DNA from 2 places in the Nostoc sp. ChiQUE02 genome. Region 1 is predicted to be linked to the other one. Evidence: riboswitches for the same ligand, from Rfam matches in the RefSeq annotation. Region 1 holds a riboswitch; the other holds the start of a gene.
The links. A riboswitch is a leader RNA that binds a small molecule or an ion and turns the genes downstream of it on or off. The one in region 1 is predicted to bind cyclic di-AMP.
Positions count from the first base shown of each region.

Region 1 (5,894 bases):
CTGGTCTCGCCAAGCTGGGTTGATGAGAATCCGGTCTATGGCAGCAGCAAAAGCTACTTCATCTTTGGGAGGGGCAAGTAACCCTGTGACTTCTGGTACAACAGTAAACTGCAACCCACCAACATCACTAGCTACGACTGGAGTCTGACTAGCCATTGCCTCAATGGCAACTAAACCAAAAGGTTCATAGTGACTGGGTACTACGCAGACATCAGCGGCGGCGTAGTAGAAGGGAAGGACAGTTTCATCTAGGCGACCAGCAAAGGTTGTACAATCTTCTAATCCAAGTTCAGTAACGATGCTGGCAATGCGATCGCGTTCAATTCCATCACTCTGACCTGGACGGCTACCACCCCCAATCACTAGTTGGAGGTTAGCCTCACCCCTTAAACTAGATTTGGCAATGGCTCGTACTAAAGTTTCAATTCCTTTGCGTCGGTCAAAGCGACCAACGTAGAGAACTATCTTGGCATCTGGTGCAATTCCCAACTTTTCCCGCGCCGCAGACCGTTGAATATTTCCAAATTTATCAGTATCGGTGCCACAGGGAATCATTTCAATATTCCCCTTGCTGGAAACGAGTATCCGCATGTGTTTTTGTTCTTGCGGACTAGTTGCAACTACACAGTCTACAGTTTCTAAACAGGCTTTTTCTACAGCTAATCGCTGGGCTGCAATTACGGGAATATCACCAATACTTCTGTATTTAACCGCTCCTAAAGAGTGGTAAGTATGTACCTGAATCAGCGGTTGCTGCTTTTTCAATTCCATGCCAACCCAAGATGATAACCAGTAGTTGGTATGAATTAGGGAGTAATGGAAGCCTTGTTGCTCCTGGAATTGCTGGAATTCTCTGATGAATTCAGGTAGATGGTGAAATAAGTTATCTCGCCCGATAAATTTAGCGGGGCCAGCTTTTAACCGAATAGTACGACAATTTGGACTATGTTGAGCGATCGCAGCTTGTTCAGGACTACTACGACGAGTGAACATATCCACTTGCCAACCTTGCTGGGCTAGGGCATAACCTACTTGACGCACATAGACATTTTGACCTCCAGCCTCTTCTTGACCAATTTCAACCGCTGGGTCTCCATCAACAGAAATTAGGGCAATGCGATGTTTCTTATTCTGGAACAACATAGCTGATTTTCACCTCAAGGCAAATAATCCTGCCTCAGACGCCAGAAATCAAGATATTGTTATCCTCTCTCAAGGCCGAGGCAGGCACAACGAACCGCAAAGTTACCAGCCAAAGGACACTGACGAGAACAAGGCATTACTTGTAAGAATGCTGCTCGTTCAGTCTCCTCTCAATGCCGACGAAGTTAGCTGACGGGCTAGGACTGAGAGATGTCCTTCTTTAGAAAATTATGAGTTCTGAGTTATATACTTTAGTCACTTCTAACTCCTCAACCATTAACTCCTAACTTTCTTCAAGATACGCCCCAAACTTGGTTCCTCCGCTCCGGTTTACCCTTACTCACAAAATGTTTCAGGTAATTATAGTGGATTAGGCAGACTGACTTTATTTATCTTCAAAGTTTATAACGTGTCATCATCAACTATGTCAAGAGGATGAACAAAAAAAATGTGGTGAGAATCACCACAAAGCTCGTTGTAACTAGCGTTGGAGAATCAGAATATAGGGTAAATTTTGAGTTTTTGATATGCTTGCAACAATAAACTTACTGATATTCACCGCTAGATTTTCTTTAGTTTCTGGCAATGAACAAAGTCTTGAGAATTGCAGTTGATAAATATTACTACGAAGTTTATTTAATTTAATTGACGTTTTTCAGACTGTCACAGATATTACTCTGGCTAAAGAAATTGCCGAAATCTGAAAGAGTCTATTAGAACTTTTGCGCCAATTCAATTTTACTATTGATACGTTCATTTTCATCTAATATCTGGGCTTCACCAAATAATAGCAATGGTAAGCAAGTTCGTAGTAAGCACAAAGCATCGTTATTTTCTAAGCACGCTTTGTGCTGACTACAAACCTCAAAACTAGCGCAAGCAAAGTACTAGGTGATCACAGTTGGCTGTTCTCGTCCTGTCAGTTCGCGGATCTGGGCTATCTCCTGGACAATAGTGATTAAAGAAGCAAGTGCAACCTGTGGATCAAGGTCATGTTTGGCGGGATCTGGCTCATAGCTTTCTAGATAAACCCTTAGGGTTGCACCTTGAGTTCCCGTACCAGAAAGTCGCACCACAATTCGAGAACCATCGGTAAAGCCAATGCGAACACCTTGTTGCTCGCTAATGCTACCATCAACAGGATCGGTATAACTAAAGTCATCACTGTATTCAACTTGATAGTTACCGAATTGCTTGCCTTTGAGAGTTGGCAATAAAGAACGCAGCCTTTCTATCAAAGTGTTGGCAGGTCCTGTCTGTATCTCTTCATAGTCATGGCGGGAGTAATAATTGCGTCCATAAGTCTGCCAGTGTTCCCGGACAATCTGCTCAACAGATTGTTGCCGGACTGCTAGGATATTTAGCCAAAACAGCACAGCCCATAGCCCATCTTTTTCGCGGATATGGTTAGAGCTGGTACCAAAACTTTCTTCACCGCAGAGAGTAGCTTTACCCGCATCTAAGAGATTGCCGAAAAACTTCCAGCCAGTGGGTGTTTCATAGGATTCAATCCCGATCTGAGCAGCAACTCGATCTACTGCTTGGCTAGTAGGCATTGATCGCGCTACCCCGGCTAAACCCTCACTATAGCCAGGGATTAGCTTGGCGTTTGCGGCTAAAACTGCGAGGCTATCGCTAGGAGTGACAAAGAACTTACGCCCTAAGATCATATTGCGATCGCCATCTCCATCAAAAGCTGCCCCAAAGTCTGGTGCATTCTCTGCGTATAAAATATCCACCAACTCATGAGCATAAACCAGATTGGGGTCAGGGTGCCCGCCCCCAAAGTCTTCTAGGGGTGTACCATTTTGCACAGTTCCCACTGGTGCACCCAAACGTTGCTCGAAAATGGCATGGGCATAGGGGCCAGCCACGGCATGTAAGGCATCAATGCTGAACCGAAAATTTCCTCTTGTTAACAGTTGGTGAATCCGTTCAAAATCAAACAGGGACTCCATTAACTCTTGATAATCATGTACGGAGTCAATCACCTCAACTACCGTCTCTCCTAAATGTGACTCACCCAAGGTTTCTAAATCTACATCTGGTGCTTCCAGAATTTGGTAGCTATCGATGACTTTACTGCGATCGTAGATAGCCTCTGTCACCTTTTCCGGCGCTGGGCCACCGTTGCTAATGTTATATTTCACACCAAAGTCACCATTTGGCCCGCCCGGATTATGGCTAGCAGACAAGATGATGCCACCAATAGCCTGGTACTTGCGAATAATCGCGGAAGTCGCAGGAGTAGACGAAATACCCCGTTGACCAACTTTAATCCGCCCAATGCCATTGGCCGCAGCCATTTTCAAAATGATTTGAATAGCTTGGCGGTTGTAATAACGACCATCACCACCCAAGACTAAGGTTTGTCCGCGCAAGTCCCCCACAGAATCGAAGATGGATTGAATAAAATTTTCCAGGTAGTGGGGCTGCTGAAAAACTCTAACTGCTTTCCGCAGCCCAGAAGTACCTGGTTTTTGGTCACTGAACGGAGTAGTAGAGACTTTATGGATATTCATAGATAATGTTTAACAAAGCATTTTTCTTTTACAGCTTTGCATAAGTTCGTTACAAAAAAATTGCCACTCAAGGGGAATGTTCAGATTGAAGATACCTTTAACGTGAGATACGTTGCGTTTGGAGAATGCCAAAACCTGAATCATTGCTTCGTCCCCCTTTAATCTCAACGCCAGCCAGCAGATCCATCAACACCACTCTGAGTCCCAGGCGATGACGCATCAGCCACGCGGTAGAATGATTGCTCCAGTCTGTACAAATCGGCGGCAAGCTACACGTTCAACAACAACAGCAGGCGGTACAACAAATTCTCACCCCTGGTCATATTGAGTATTTTACGGGTGTACAAGTTTCCCATAGCAGTCAACAACGATTGGTACATTGCCAGAACTTTGACTTGCTGGTGCAAGAAGACATTGTTGAAGAATTAAGTGTCGATGCTGGAAACATTAGACTTATCCGCAAAACGTAAATGTTTATTGTGAATGGGTTTGAGGGATTCAGATTGAATAGGCGATCGCAATCTTAGTCTACGATAAAATAGGTGTTTGAAGGTATTCAGGGCAATAGAATTGTTTCTGCTGAAATCACGGACATCCTGTGCGAACTCTGGTATGCGATGATGCGCCTCAGTTCAAAGTTGGGAGAATTACCGCGCCTCCCTATGGTTTTAGCGCTTCAATGGAGCCACGCCATAAAGGGGTTCAGTCGGGTCAAAAATCCCTTGTCTTTTCAATGGCGAGTGTCGAGCGATGGGCACTCAATGACCATCTGCTCGACACCTTTATTTCAACGTTAGGACTCTCGTCGGCTGTAATTAAATCCCATCCTAATTACCAAAACCTACAACCTTACGGCGTTATTGCTGGCTAATTTTGTCTGGAGCATTGCTTACTTAAAATGGATGTTTGAATGGTTTATCCGAAACACTACCTTTGATTTCATCTTTCTCCAGATGTACGGAGTTTTTTCAAAAATCAATCCTAATCCGATAAAATTCCGTCATTATCTTTTCAGACTTCTATGTTTTTGGTATTGCTATATTACCATTATCAATTTCCTTAGCTAAAACTCTAGGAAAAGAGTTTTTGATATTAGGGTTGAAAATCTTGCCAAGGCTAGAAGCGATTTTGCCATAACTTGCGACACTAACGTTTGTATTGGTTCCCTTAGTAGTCTTAATGATGTTATCGCCTATTGGTAATCTCTCATCAGTAACAATATCATTACTAACATCAAGGGTGGAGATTGCATTAGGTTCGGCAATGCTGATTCTATTATTAGTATCATCACCAATAAACTTCAGCAGCCTTCCTTTCTTTGCATCAAATTGAGACACCCAAGCATCTACAGCCGAACTATCCAATCCAGTCACATCACCCAGTAACCCATCAGTAAATCCCGTCACATAAACCTTACCACGGTTATCAGCAGTCACACCCGAAGGATAGTCAAGATTATTTTTGCTACCAAACTGTTGAATCCACTTATTATTACCTTGGGTGTCGAACTTTGCTAACCAGGAATTATAAGTTTCATCTTTTTGTACTATCATATTTGGCTACCCAGGCATCTGTAGAACTTTGATTAGTTCCAAACAAAGGCCCAGTGGTATATCCTGTTATAAAAACGTTGCCCGAAGGATCTGTTGCAGCAGCAAGACTGAGATCGTTACCGGTAGTTCCTAATTGCCCAATCTTCTTTCTTTGCGGTGATTTTTTGGCTGGTTTCGCACCCACAAACCGGAAACTTTTATTTTTTAAATCTAAATTTACTTCCGGTTTAGCAATCACATAAGCGACTAAGTCAGGTAATTCTTGTTGTAGCGAAAAGATAGCCTTGACAAAAAAAGGTTGCTTGATTCCATCAACTTTTAATCCGTTAATATCTACCAATCGATAGTCTGCTTGTTTCCCATTCAACTGGATGGAAAAATCCTATTAAGGGCAATTACCGAGCGATATTTGTAGTCGGTTTTGAACCAGAAAAACCTATTTTTACCATACCAGAGGTAAATCAAAATTTAAATAAGCTAAAACTTCCTGATACTGTTCTTTTTGATCGTTCTTCTCGCTCAGAGTATGGTTCAATTGCTGCTGAATTTGAGCGTAAAAAACAGGTAGTGACAGAAATCAGTAACTATAGAATTAAAACAGTTGGTTTGTTTACTCTCGGTCCCTCATTTGCTGCTGATGAGACTGTAGTTACTAGCGATCAAAATTTTTTGCGTT
Region 1 covers NZ_JAVRBN020000023.1:87,815-93,708, forward strand. Annotated here, with positions in the region: gene RM347_RS22470 (glycosyltransferase) at 1-1,140, opposite strand, end outside; cyclic di-AMP (ydaO/yuaA leader) riboswitch at 1,303-1,512, opposite strand; gene RM347_RS22475 (alpha-D-glucose phosphate-specific phosphoglucomutase) at 2,031-3,665, opposite strand; gene RM347_RS22480 (hypothetical protein) at 3,763-3,885, opposite strand; partial or broken gene RM347_RS22485 (ISKra4 family transposase) at 3,989-4,120, shown strand; gene RM347_RS22490 (hypothetical protein) at 4,264-4,536, shown strand; gene RM347_RS22495 (SBBP repeat-containing protein) at 4,685-5,218, opposite strand; gene RM347_RS22500 (SBBP repeat-containing protein) at 5,199-5,585, opposite strand; gene devC (ABC transporter permease DevC) at 5,624-5,894, shown strand, end outside.

Region 2 (5,894 bases), on a different contig from region 1:
ACTGGTTTTAACGAACCACAGGCAGTTGCAGTGTTAGCGCCACATCATTCAGAACATCGGTTTGTGCTATTTGTCCAACCTAAAGATCGCGAAAAGGAAGTATGGACTGGTTATCTTTCTGGGGTAGATGCAGCCAAGGAAATTTATGGTGCTGATGAAGCTTACCCCATTAGCGAGTTAGATGAAAAGTTGCCGCAGTATTTAGAAAAAGCCAGCCGTATTTATTATCACTTAGGACGCGATCGCGCTTTTAATGACCAAATCCTCAGACATTACCAAAGTTTACTGCGGACTTATCCTAGACGTGGTACAGGACCGATCGCTATTGAAGATACTGGCCTTGTCCTCAACAGTATGAGATTGATCAAAAGTGAAGCTGAGTTGGGATTGATGCGTCAAGCAGTAGCGATCGCAACTGAAGCGCACAATTACGCCCAAGAAATTGCTGCACCCGAACGTTATGAGTACGAAATACAGGCGGAGATGGAACGCATCTTTCGAGTGCGGGGTGGGTTAGGGCCAGCTTATCCTTCGATTGTGGCTTCCGGCGTAAATGCTTGCGTACTGCACTACATTGAAAATAATCGTCAAATGCAGGATGGAGAATTACTACTAATTGATGCCGGTTGTGCCTACGGTTATTACAACTCAGATATTACCCGGACATTTCCCGTCGGCGGTAAATTTACGCCCGAACAAAAGACGCTGTATGAGATTGTTTTAGAAGCGCAAAAACAAGCGATCGCTCAAGTCCAACCAGGTAATCCCTTCAAATTAGTTCACGATACAGCAGTGCGTGTCCTCACGGAAGGTTTAGTCGAACTTGGGATTCTCAAAGGTGAAATTGACAAGTTAATTGAAGAAGAGAAATACAAACCATATTATATGCACCGCACTAGTCATTGGTTAGGTTTGGATGTCCATGATGTGGGCGTTTACCAGCACGGTGATGACAAACCGCAAATTTTGCAACCAGGTCAAATTTTGACAGTAGAACCGGGAATTTATATTGTGCCAGATACGAAACTAGCAGAAGACCAGCCAGAGACTGATCCTCGATGGGTTGGCATTGGCATTCGTATTGAGGATGATGTGTTAGTTACGCCTAATGGACATGAGGTGTTAACTGCGGGGGTTCCTAAAGCAGTAGATGAGGTGGAAAGATAAAAAAGGAGTAACGCGAAAAAGTCAGATAATCGTGAAATGAGCAGAGGAAGCAGGGGAAGCAGAGGGAGAAAAGACTCCAGATTTGAATTCTGGGTAAATAAGTAAAGCCCTTTCTGGATAATAAATACACACATTTTTGGGGTCTGCTTAAGTCCCCAACCTCAACAACCTCAAGAGCTTACCCATCTCACAAAATGGTATTGCTCCCGATAAAAATGGGGATGTTTACCATCCCTAAGAGGATTTTGTCAAGCTCTGGCGATTGTAAATCGCAGGTACACAGAAAAAACCCACCTCCGTAGACTTTGCTTGTGTAGTATGCGACTTCTAGTCGCCCTCGCCGTGGTTTTTCTCAACTATTCACTTCTAAGGGAAAAATGACGGTGAAAGTAGAACCAACGCCTACCTGCGAGGCTAGGTTAATTTCACCTTGCAATAGTTTTACCAACCGCGAGACTATTGCTAACCCTAATCCAGTACTATCGGGGAGATAGGGACGATCGCTAGCACTTACACGAAAGTAGGGTTCAAATATCTGGGTTTGGTTTTCTGGTGCAATGCCCATTCCAGTGTCAGAAACGGCGATCGCCCATCTCTGGTTTTCCAACACCTGACACATTATAATTACAGTCCCCGACTCTGTATAACGAATCGCATTACTAATAAGATTTGTAATAATTTGTTGTAATTGAAAAGCATCTGTGACTAATTTTTCGGGAGCGCGATCGCAATCCACCAGGATTTGTAAATTTTTCCCAGCAGCTAAAGGTTCCAACATTTCACACACATTATTGATTAATTCACGCACATCGGTGGGTGCTAGTTGGAGTTTTATCTGCCCTGCATCATAGCGCGAAAGTTCTAGTACATCATTGATCAGATGGAGTAACTGTCTACCATTGCGTAGTACGCGCTCAATATGTTCTAAATTGCTATAGTTGTCTTTTATCTCAGTCTTTCGTCGTTGTTGGCGTAAAAACAGATCCGAGTAGCCAATAATAGAAGTTAAAGGATGTTTCAATTCGTGGGCTAGTTGAGAAAGATATTCTTGATTGGCGCTAATTAACTGCGTAAGTTCCTCATTATGGAGCGTTAGTGATGCTTGCAACTGCTGTAATTCCCGCAAGCGTTCCTCAACATAACTCTTGAAACATCGAGAGATCGCCTCATCTACAATCGCGTCAATCAAACGTATGGAACGAATTATCTCTACAGGCATTCCATTCAATAAATCTGCTTGTAGAGCATCAAATATTACTGTTCGGAGCAGATGATATTCTCTGGCAATTTCTGCTGGATCAAAGCCTTGTTCGGCTCGAATAGCTCCATGCTGGAAACTGGCAGTAACTACTGACTGAATATCATTATCCTGAGATTTTGAAAGCACTGTCACCATTGCTTTCAAAACATCAGGGATGTGATCCTTTACTGCTGTATAAGATAGGTCATCAGCACTTTCAATCCGTCTATCCTTGCGAACTGCTAATATCCATTTATCAAGGATGGTGTCCGTTTTTTCAGCCAGTACTTGACTAAAATCCATTATGTTAAATTCAGCTAGGAGATAGATGAGTAAACTTCCATATGGAAATAGTTTAGCGACTAGAGCGGTGTTTTACCAAATTTAGTAATATGTTTCACCTACCAAAAGAAATAGATTTTATGCATTCTTTCGTTAGCCGGATTAACTAACCGTAGAAAAAAATCATTAAGTATAATATGTATCTTATCTTAAAGAATATAAATATAGTAAGTAACAGCCTTGATGCTTGAGTTAAATTAAAGTCTTTAGCTGACTGTGCAAGGAGTTCACTCACTATTACAACCAAAATTATAAACTTTGATGATTACTGAAAAGCCAGGTAGTCAATTTATCACAGTAGTAAACTAAACAAGATTTATCATAATACATCTGCTGTTACTGAAGCATTGATGTTATATTCCACATATCGATGTTATAGTGTGGATAATTTCGTATCTACTTAGAGTAAGTCAGCCTAATTCAGCGAATCACAGTGGGTGACGTTGGAGCGGAGGAACCAAATTGTGGGGCGTATCTCAGAGAAAGTGAAAAGTTGAGAGTGAAGAGTTAGAAGTTACTTTACTAAATATTCAACTCATAACTGATAACTTTCTTCAGAAGGGCATCTCTCAGCCCTAGCCCGTCAGCTAACTTCGTAGGCATTGGGAGGAGACTGAAGAGACGGCATTTTTATAATGTTCCGATCTCATCGGTGTCCAAGGCTGGTACTGCTCAGAATTTTTGTACCTGCACTTAAATCTGTTGAGGTCGTAAATGATATTTCAACTAAATTTGGCTGCGATCGCAGCGATCGCTGGGCAAGCCGTTTGGAAAAAGACAAAACCTGTCATCTTTAGAGATGTCTTCTTTCTACCTGTATTAGGCTTCTTGGGAATAATTGTGCTGTGGTGGATTGTTGCACTTGCCAATCATGAATTAATGCCCACCCCACCAGAAGCGCTAATCGCTAATCTAGACTACATCTTAAATCCCTTCTATCAAAGAGGCCCAGGCAACTTGGGAATTGGTTGGTTGTTGATAGCAAGTCTGCGGCGAGTATTACTGGGCTTTTTGTTAGGTGCGGTAGTAGCGATTCCTTTGGGGTTTCTAATTGGGATGTCCAGACCGGCAATGCTAGCGCTCAATCCCATTATTCAAATTTTCAAACCCGTATCGCCCTTAGCTTGGCTGCCCATCGCCTTAGCAATTTTCAATTTAGCAGATCCTTCCGCCATTTTTGTCATCTTTATTACTTCCTTATGGCCAACAATTATTAATACCGCTTTAGGAGTTTCTAGCGTTTCTAAAGATTATTTAGATGTGGCACAAGTGCTGGAAATGCCCCGTTGGCGACGAATTACAAAAATAATTTGGCCTGCAAGTCTGCCGTATATTTTTACAGGTTTACGAATTAGTTTAGGCATAGCTTGGTTAGTAATCGTTGCCGTAGAAATGCTTACAGGCGGTATTGGTATTGGGTTTTTTGTCTGGGATGAATGGAGTCGCTTAAACCTGAGTTCAGTCTTTTTAGCTGTGTTGATAATTGGCTTAACTGGGTTAATTCTAGATTATGCTGTGGGTAAACTCCAAGAAGTAGTAACCCATCGCCCTAGAACTTCCAACTAACAAAATTCGGCTGCTATCAAAACAGCAAAATAAAATACAACGAGACTCTGCGTCTAAAGCTTGAGCAATTAATCACCAATGGAGCTACAAAAATGGGTGATATAAACTGGACTCGACGAGATTTTATTAAGGGAATAGGAGCAACCACAACAGGAATAGCGCTGTCCTCCTGTGTAATTTCAGGAGACAGATCCGCCAAAGGGCTAACTGAAGAAGCCTTAGCCGTACAACCAGTAGTTAAATCGCAAGACCTAGAAAAGTCCGATCTCACCGTTGGTTACGTTCCTGTTAATGATTGTGCGCCATTTGCGATCGCCTGGAAAAAAGGCTTCTTCCGCAAATATGGTTTGAACGTTACACTTAACCGCGAAGCTAGTTGGGCCACCTCCCGCGACGGTTTAATTTTTGGTCGCCTGGATGCTTCACCCGTAGTATCCGGTGCAGTCACCAACGCCAGAATTGGTGCCGAAGGGGCACGCCACGCCCCCTTGTGTGCAGCCATGACCATTCACCGTCACGGTAACGCCATGACAATGAACAAAGCCATGTGGGATTTTGGGCTGCGTCCGTGGTACGAGTATCAAGAACAATATGGCGATGGCGCTTTAGAAGCCTTTGGGCGCGATTTCCGAGGCTATTTTGACAAGCAGCCGCCAGAAAGCAGAGTTTGGGCGGTAGTATTAAGTTCCGCCATTTACGAATACTTTGTCCGCTACATATCCGCCGCCGCTGGTGTAGATCCGCTTAAAGAGTTTCGGATCATCATCGTTCCGCCCCCTCAAATGGTGACAAACGTGCGGATTGGTGCAATGCAAGCTTACATGGTTGCAGAACCCTGGAATACACGAGCAATTACAGGTAATGAAAACATCGGTTTTACCTTCGCACAAGGTAAAGAAGTCTGGTTGGGACACCCAGATCGTTTGTTGGGCGTGATGGAATCTTTCATCGACAAAAATCCCAAAACCTATCGTTCCCTAGTAAAAGCGATGATTGAAGCTTGTCAGTATTGCAGCAAAGTAGAAAATCGCCAAGAAGTAGCCGAACTACTTACAGACCGTTCCTTTACAGGTGCTAGACCTAAAAAGAAAGATGCCCCAATCGCAAAGTTTACAAGTCCGGGAATTCTCGGTAATTACAACTATGGTGGCTTTGATGGCAAAGACCGTACCATCAAAGCCGCTGACACCACGATTTTCTTCGATATTCCTGACAACCTTCCCAAACAGCCAGGAGAACACTCAACATTCTTGTGGAGATCGAGAAGCATCTGGCTGATGACACAAGCAGCCAGGTGGGGACAAATTCAGGAATTCCCCAAAAATGCCGAAAAATTAGCCGAACAAGGCTGGAGAACAGATTTATATCGGGAGATAGCGTCTGAAATGGGCATTGAGTGTCCCAAGGATGATTACAAGGTCGAACCACCAGAAGTATTTATAGATCAGAAAGGTTTCGACCCCAGCGATCCTGTGGGCTATCTGAATAGTTTTGCCATCAGGGCTAATGCTCCCACTCGCTTTTTCATGTCTTAAATCCCAAGTTCAAATATTAACTGTGCCAATTTTGGATTTTGGAT
Region 2 covers NZ_JAVRBN020000004.1:335,085-340,978, reverse strand. Annotated here, with positions in the region: gene RM347_RS06615 (aminopeptidase P N-terminal domain-containing protein) at 1-1,167, shown strand, start outside; gene RM347_RS06610 (sensor histidine kinase) at 1,520-2,710, opposite strand; cyclic di-AMP (ydaO/yuaA leader) riboswitch at 3,152-3,366, shown strand; gene ntrB (nitrate ABC transporter permease) at 3,464-4,315, shown strand; gene RM347_RS06600 (ABC transporter substrate-binding protein) at 4,408-5,850, shown strand.
Region 2: another riboswitch for cyclic di-AMP. It lies ahead of ntrB (nitrate ABC transporter permease); the one in region 1 lies ahead of RM347_RS22470 (glycosyltransferase).